DNA from 3 places in the Herminiimonas sp. GW821-FHT09C12 genome. Region 3 is predicted to be linked to each of the others. Evidence: predicted binding sites of a transcription regulator. Region 3 holds the regulator's gene; each other region holds the start of a gene.
The links. The regulator FliA, encoded in region 3, starts transcription of late flagellar genes. The targets are predictions, from matches to a motif close to CTAAAGTTTNNNNNNNNNNNGCCGNTA.

Region 1: flgK (flagellar hook-associated protein FlgK) is a predicted target of FliA. The motif match lies at 1,163-1,189, and genes of this name have one in related genera.
Region 2: AC07N2_RS12670 (flagellin N-terminal helical domain-containing protein) is a predicted target of FliA. The motif match lies at 812-838, and genes of this name have one in related genera.

What each region holds. Positions count from the first base shown of each region.
Region 1 covers NZ_JBWKPC010000002.1:556,818-559,086, reverse strand. Annotated here, with positions in the region: gene flgK (flagellar hook-associated protein FlgK) at 1-1,134, opposite strand, end outside; gene flgJ (flagellar assembly peptidoglycan hydrolase FlgJ) at 1,245-2,192, opposite strand; gene AC07N2_RS12545 (flagellar basal body P-ring protein FlgI) at 2,200-2,269, opposite strand, start outside.
Region 2 covers NZ_JBWKPC010000002.1:578,835-581,103, reverse strand. Annotated here, with positions in the region: gene AC07N2_RS12675 (GGDEF domain-containing protein) at 1-471, shown strand, start outside; gene AC07N2_RS12670 (flagellin N-terminal helical domain-containing protein) at 933-2,269, shown strand, end outside.
Region 3 covers NZ_JBWKPC010000002.1:1,211,315-1,213,583, forward strand. Annotated here, with positions in the region: gene AC07N2_RS15485 (flagellar motor protein) at 1-641, opposite strand, end outside; gene AC07N2_RS15490 (RNA polymerase sigma factor FliA) at 623-1,354, opposite strand; gene AC07N2_RS15495 (MinD/ParA family ATP-binding protein) at 1,362-2,177, opposite strand; gene flhF (flagellar biosynthesis GTPase FlhF) at 2,170-2,269, opposite strand, start outside.

The DNA.
Region 1 (2,269 bases), 650 kb from region 3:
CGATGCGTTGTCCGACAGACGCGTCACGTTGTAGTTGGTGCCATCGTAGGTCAAACGATAATCACTAGTCGTCAGAGCACCGACATCGCTGATGCTGGCACTAATATTCGCATTACCGGCATTTTTGCTGCTGGCATTTACAACAGGCGGAGCCATGCTGAAAAAATCGCCACCCAAATTGCCGTTTTGATCTTGTCCTAGCTTATGTTGTGCATTGAAGGTCGCCGCTAATCCAAGTGCAATACGTCCCAGTGAATTCTGTATCGTATCCAGGGTCTTGCTGCGATATTCAAACAAGCCGCCCAGATTACCGCCGACTAATGCACTTTCCGGCAAGATCACCGTCTTACCGTTAGTGACATAGCCAACTTCGGTACGGCCTGGATCGGTCGGCGATGTAACGGCAGTCAGTTCATACGCGGATGTTCCCACCACGATAGGCTGACCATTACCGATGAAGACGTTATAACTGCCATCTTGCTTAACAACCGACACCTTGCTTTGCTTCGCCAGCTCACCAACCAAAAGATCGCGTTGATCGAGCAAATCATTTGGTGGCTGACCGGTGCCATTCTGTGCCTTGGCGATCGCGTCATTTAATTGCGCAATTTGCTTCGCGTAAGCATTTATATCGGTGATCGCACCGCTGATTGCATCATTAACGCCATCACGCATACCGCGGAATTGCGCATCCATGCTTTGAAAGCGTGCAGTCAGTGCTTCCGCTCCCGACAACATGGCCTGACGTGATGACGCAGTACCCGGATTGGCAACCAGATCCGCAACACCCTTGAAGAAATCCGCAATGACCGGCGTCAATCCGACATCCGAATCGGCCATCATATTGTTGACCTTGCTGATCTGCGCGTAATACGTATCCAGCTGGCTTTTACTGGATTGCGCGCCGATTATTTGCGCGCCGAGGAAATCGTTATAGATGCGCTTAACGGTTTCTACGTTGGTACCGTTGCCGATATAACCGCCGCCAATATTCTGACCGCCCAGCGATGCCTGTATCACCAACTGCCGGCTATAGCCTGGCGTTGCCTGGTTGGCGATATTGTGTCCTGTCGTAGCAATTCCAGCCTGGGCTGCGGCAAGTCCACTTTGAGCAATGCTGAGAAGATTAGACATAATTTATTTATTAACTCTATGTTGGTATGTACGGCAGATCGGTGAAAAACTTGAGCCGAAGATCATGTTGTTCATGCAAGAAAGTTATATTTCATGCAAAAAAAGACTGATTAAGCGGACAAATTACGATTGATCAGGTTGGTCAGTTTGGTGGCGTAATTCGGGTCAGTTGCATAGCCCGCGCGCTGCAAACCTTGCGCAAAGCCATTAACGTCGCTGGCATTCGCCAATACTTTTTCGTAACGCGGATTGCTGCGCAATAACTTCGCGTAATCGCGGAATGAATCGGCGTAAGAGTCATAAGCACGGAATTTTTCAACGCGTTTTTGCGCAACACCATCCACATACTCGGTGGTCACTGCATCCACAGTTTTGCCTTTCCAGTTAGCGCCTGCCTTGATGCCAAACAGATTGTTGCTGCTACTGCCATCGGCAGTCTTGATAACGCGCTTGCCCCAACCGCTTTCCAACGCGGCCTGTCCCAGCATGAATTTGGCAGGAATACCTGTAGTAAGACTGGCTTCTTCCGCGTGTGCGCTCAATTTGTCCTGGAAAGCCTGTACGTGAGCAGGTTTGGCCGAAGCTGAGGTGACGCTACCACCTGACTGCAAGGCATGCGCAGCATTCGAGCGTTGTGCGGCAAGCGCATTGCGCTCCGCCATCGAACGCATGATTTCCGTTCTCAAGCTTGCTGATGGATCGGCCAGATCTTTAGCCGCATCGGCACCTTCAGGCGCGACTGCGGAATTCATCTGATTGCTGGACAATTGACGTATCAATACATCCGCCAGGCCAATGCCACGGCTGGCCAGGTTCTGGCTCAATTGCTGATCCAGCATCGACGTGTACATCTTGGTTTGCTGATTGTCCAGAATGCCGTCTTGCGGCGTCGCTTCGCGCATGCTCTTCATGATCATGTTCATGAAGAGTGCTTCGAATTGCTTGGCAGCCGCCTTCAGTGAATCAGGCGAATTCTGCCGCGCAGATTGCTTCAGTGATTCGAGGCCCTTGGCATCGATCGCGAGGCTGCTGTTCGAATTGTCGGCAGGCGTAATCATAGTGAGCTTAGATAATTTCCAGTTCTGCGCGCAGTGAACCTGCCGCTTTCATCGCTTGCAAAATCGCCAGCAAATCC
Region 2 (2,269 bases), 630 kb from region 3:
ACCGGCAGTCTCAATCGTCGTGGTCTGGATGATGTACTCGAACGCGAAATGGCACGTGCTGATAGACGGGCCTCGCCACTTTGCATCGCCATGCTTGATCTCGATGACTTCAAGAAAATCAATGACAAGTACGGCCACACTGCTGGTGATGAAGCATTGATCCATCTGGTGCGCGTTATCAAGGAAACACTACGCTCCATGGATATGATCGCCCGTTTTGGTGGCGAAGAGTTCCTGATCGTGCTGCCAGACACGTCGATGGAAGAAGCCATTCAAACCATTACACGCCTGCAAAGAGAACTCACCAAGCAGATCTTCATGCACAACCACACTCGCCTGCTGATGACATTCAGCGCCGGCGTCGCCCTTCGCAATGAAAAAGAAGATCAGCCATCAATGATCAAACGTGCGGACGCTGCCTTATATAAAGCGAAAAAAGCTGGCAAGAACCGTGTCACGGCAGCAGATTAAGGTGTTGGGCTAAGCGCCCAACACCTTTTTACCAACTATTTTCAAAAATAAAATCCCGCGCTATTTATATATTTTCCTCTCACACGCCTTTACTTCCTCACTCCCCGCCGTATTTCCTTTATTTATTTTTATATTTTTTCAGACCCCAGCCGCTTGAAAAGTGACTATTTAAACAACCTCCTTACACGGCAGGAATTTAAAAAAATAAAGGGCAAAATCACATTTTATTTGTTTTAAATATCGATTTATTTCCTTAAAGATTTTCCAGATAGCAACCGTCAAAAGACTTATCTGGCTGCAGTTCGGGCGATACCGGGAAAAAATTAGTTTCAGTCAAGCACTAAACTTTTCCCGGAACCGTCCGATAAAACTTACAACGACGCTGTATATGCAAAACACCGCACACCAGACGTTGAAGTGCTTCAGTCGGACTTCCATCGGACTACTACAGGAGAATCACCATGGCCGCAGTCATTAATACCAACATCTCGTCGCTGAACGCACAACGCAATCTGACGACATCCCAAGCTTCCCTCGCAACTTCGCTGCAACGTCTGTCTTCCGGTTTGCGTATCAACAGCGCAAAAGATGATGCTGCAGGCTTGGCGATTTCTGATCGTATGAGCAGCCAGATCAACGGCTTGAATCAAGCAGCACGTAACGCAAACGACGGCATCTCGCTGGCGCAAACAGCTGAAGGCGGCCTCGGCACCGCATCTGATCTGCTGCAACGTATGCGTACCTTGGCTGTGCAATCGGCCAACGGCACCAACTCCGCATCTGACCGCGCTTCGCTGCAAGAAGAAGTTAGCCAGTTGCAACAAGAATTGAACCGTGTTGCAAACACAACCCAGTTCAACGGCCAAAACATTCTGGACGGCTCCTTGAGCAACGCCCAATTCCAAGTTGGCGCGAACGCAAACCAAACCATCAACTTCTCGATCGCCAGCGCACAAGCTTCTGCTATTGGCAACAATACATTGACTCAAGCAAGTGCCGGTACGATGGTTGACGCACGTTTGGGTACTGCAATTGGTACAATTCCAACAGCCAACAATACAGCTGCTGCAACTACCTTGACGATTCAAGGCAACGGCGCAAGCACTGGCGCACTGGTAGTAACCAATCTGTCGGCAAAAGCAATCGTTGATAAAGTCAACGCCGCTGCAGGTGCAACTAACGTAACAGCTTCAGCTATTACTACCGCGACATTGGACGTTTCTGCACTGAGCGCATTCGGTACTGTTTCGCTGAACTTGCAAGGTGCGCCTACAGCTGCTGGAGCTGCAAATCCAATCTCCATCACTGCAACAGTGACTAGCGCCAGCGACTTGGGCGCGTTGACTAAAGCGATCAACGATCAAGCTGGCTCGACTGGCATTACCGCAATCGCAGATGCAACTACCGGTAAAATTGCGCTGACTCAAGCGCAAGGCTATGACATTGGTGTTGTTAATAAAGGTGCGCAAACTGGCATCAAGGTTTCTGGTGCAGGCACTGCAGATGGCGGTACAGGCACTGCAGTTTCGCTGGTTGCTAGTGGCACTGTCGCCGATGCAGCAGTAGTCGGTGGCAAAGTGACATACAACTCGCCAACATCATTCACGGCTGTTGCTGGCGGTGCTGTTGCGGATGCTGCGATTGTTCAAAAAGCTGGCGCAACAAGCAGCAAGTTGAGCGCGGTCTCTTCGATTGACATCACTTCGATTACCAACGGCATTCCATCCGGCGCTAACGATGCATTGCAAATCATCGACTCCGCTCTGGCTAACTTAAGTTCTTCACGTGCTTCACTGGG
Region 3 (2,269 bases):
TCGCGACTGACCAGAGCTTTGAGCTTGCTGGAGATAGGCAAGAAAACCAGATTGGCAAAGCCAACACCATAAATCGTCGCCACAAATGCGACGGCAATCCCACTGCCGAGGCGGCTTGGATCTGATAAGTTTTCCATCACGTGTATCAGGCCGAGAACAGCGCCCAAAATTCCGATAGTCGGCGCGTAGCCGCCTGCTGCTTCCCATATCTTGATTGCCAAACGCTGACGCGTTTCGTAAGCGCCGATTTCCATATCCAGCACTTCACGCAATTTATTTGGATCAACGCCATCAACGATCAAACGCAAACCGTGCGCGATAAATGGATCGTTAACATCCTTGATGACGCGCTCCAAACTAAGCAATCCTTCGCGACGTGCGATCACACTCCAACTGGTAATGTCGCTGATCAAAGCTTGATAGTCATCATCCTTCGGCACAAAAACCAAACCCGCCATTTTTACGCCTTGCGCAAAATTGCGCCAACCGCTTTGCAGAAGGACCGCACCTATAGTGCCAACGATGACAATGATGAACGCGGCAGGCTGCACCAGCGAACCCAGCCCTCCTCCTTCGAGCATTTGCCCAACGAGGATGCCACCGAGCGCCAGCGCGATACCAATTAAGCTACCCCAGTCCACGCTTTCTCCCTTAAGTTTGCACGCATCCTGGCGATAGCCTGGCTATGCAATTGCGATACGCGTGATTCGGTCACGCCCATAACGGCACCGATTTCCTTCAGATTCATTTCCTGCTCGTAGTACAAACCCATGAGGATTTTTTCGCGTTCCGGCAGCGCATGAATTGCTTCAATAACTGCAGCACGAAAACCGGTATTCATCAAATTCTGCAGTGGGTCCGGCGACTCATCTGTGCAATAACGATCGAGGAAATGTTCGTTGTCTTCGCTATCGTGGAAATCTTCGTAATACACCAGTTGATGACCGCCGCCATCACTCAACAAATCCTGATAATCAGCCAGTGACAATTTGAGTTGCTTCGCAACTTCGCTCTCGTTCGGCGCACGTCCCAGACGTTGCTGCAAGGTGTTCATTGCCACCTCGATCTTGCGCATGTTTTGACGCATGCTGCGCGGCATCCAGTCACTGCTACGCAACTCATCCAGCATCGCGCCGCGTATACGTTGTACGGCATAGGTTTCGAATTGCGCGCCATGTGTTTCTTCGTAGCGGCTAACAGCATCCAGCAAGCCGATCATGCCGGCTTGAATCAAATCATCCACTTCCACGCTAGGCGGCAACTTGGCTTTCATCTGATGCGCTAGTTTTTTAACCAGGGGCGCATGTTCTCCTACGAGATGATCTTTGTCTGATTTTCCAGCCGCGGTATACATAGGTGATTCAGGCTCCGAACTTGGCGCCATGGGCGGATAAGGTAAAACGTTCTGCAAGACGTCTGAAAGCAACCGATGCACCAGCCATCGGGAAGGCCTCTATCACCGCACGACCAAGACGCGCCGCGCGTGTCGTTTGCTCATCTTGTGGCACAGAGCCTATCGAATGCAATTCCACTGCCAGATAACGGCTGGCAGCTTGTGCCATGTTTTGATAAACAAGCGCTGCTTCCTGCTCGTCTGCTCCAGTCACCAGAATGCTGAACGGACGACGGCCTAATTGCGCATTCAATCGTTTGATCAATGCATAGGCGTTTTTGATCGATGCCGCATCGGGAGAAACTTGCACGACGATATCGCCGTTCGCCATCGCAGGAACAGGTAAATTGCCGTCTTCATCCAGTTCGGCATCAACCATCAGCACGTCAGATTGCGATGCCAGCACGCCAAATGCATTCGACAAACGGCGCAGTTGATTCGCATCACGTGTTGCGGCATGGAGTGAACCACGCGTCAGCGATGCCAGACCGAAGCCTTGTGGCATGGCTTGCACGACTTGATTCAGCGCGCGCTCCTGGCGCGCAACGTCCAGCAAGGTTGCTTGTACTTCTGCCCCCATGCGATGCGTGATGCCATTTGTGGAGACGCAAGCATCCAACAGCACGACATCACTGCCGCTCGATGCAAGCGAGGCGCTCAGATTGACCAGCATCGCGCTTTTTTCTGCCGCTGAAGTGGCTGACAAAAAAGTGAAAATGCGCGGCTTTGGTCCGGCGAGCAGTCGCCGCAGACCTTCTGCCTGATCACATTTAAAACTACCCAAGAATCACCTCACGCAAGCTCTTATCGTTCATCGAACGTGCCGTATTTGCCATCACCAAAGGTATCTCCGCATCACTGAACTGGAACGGCGCT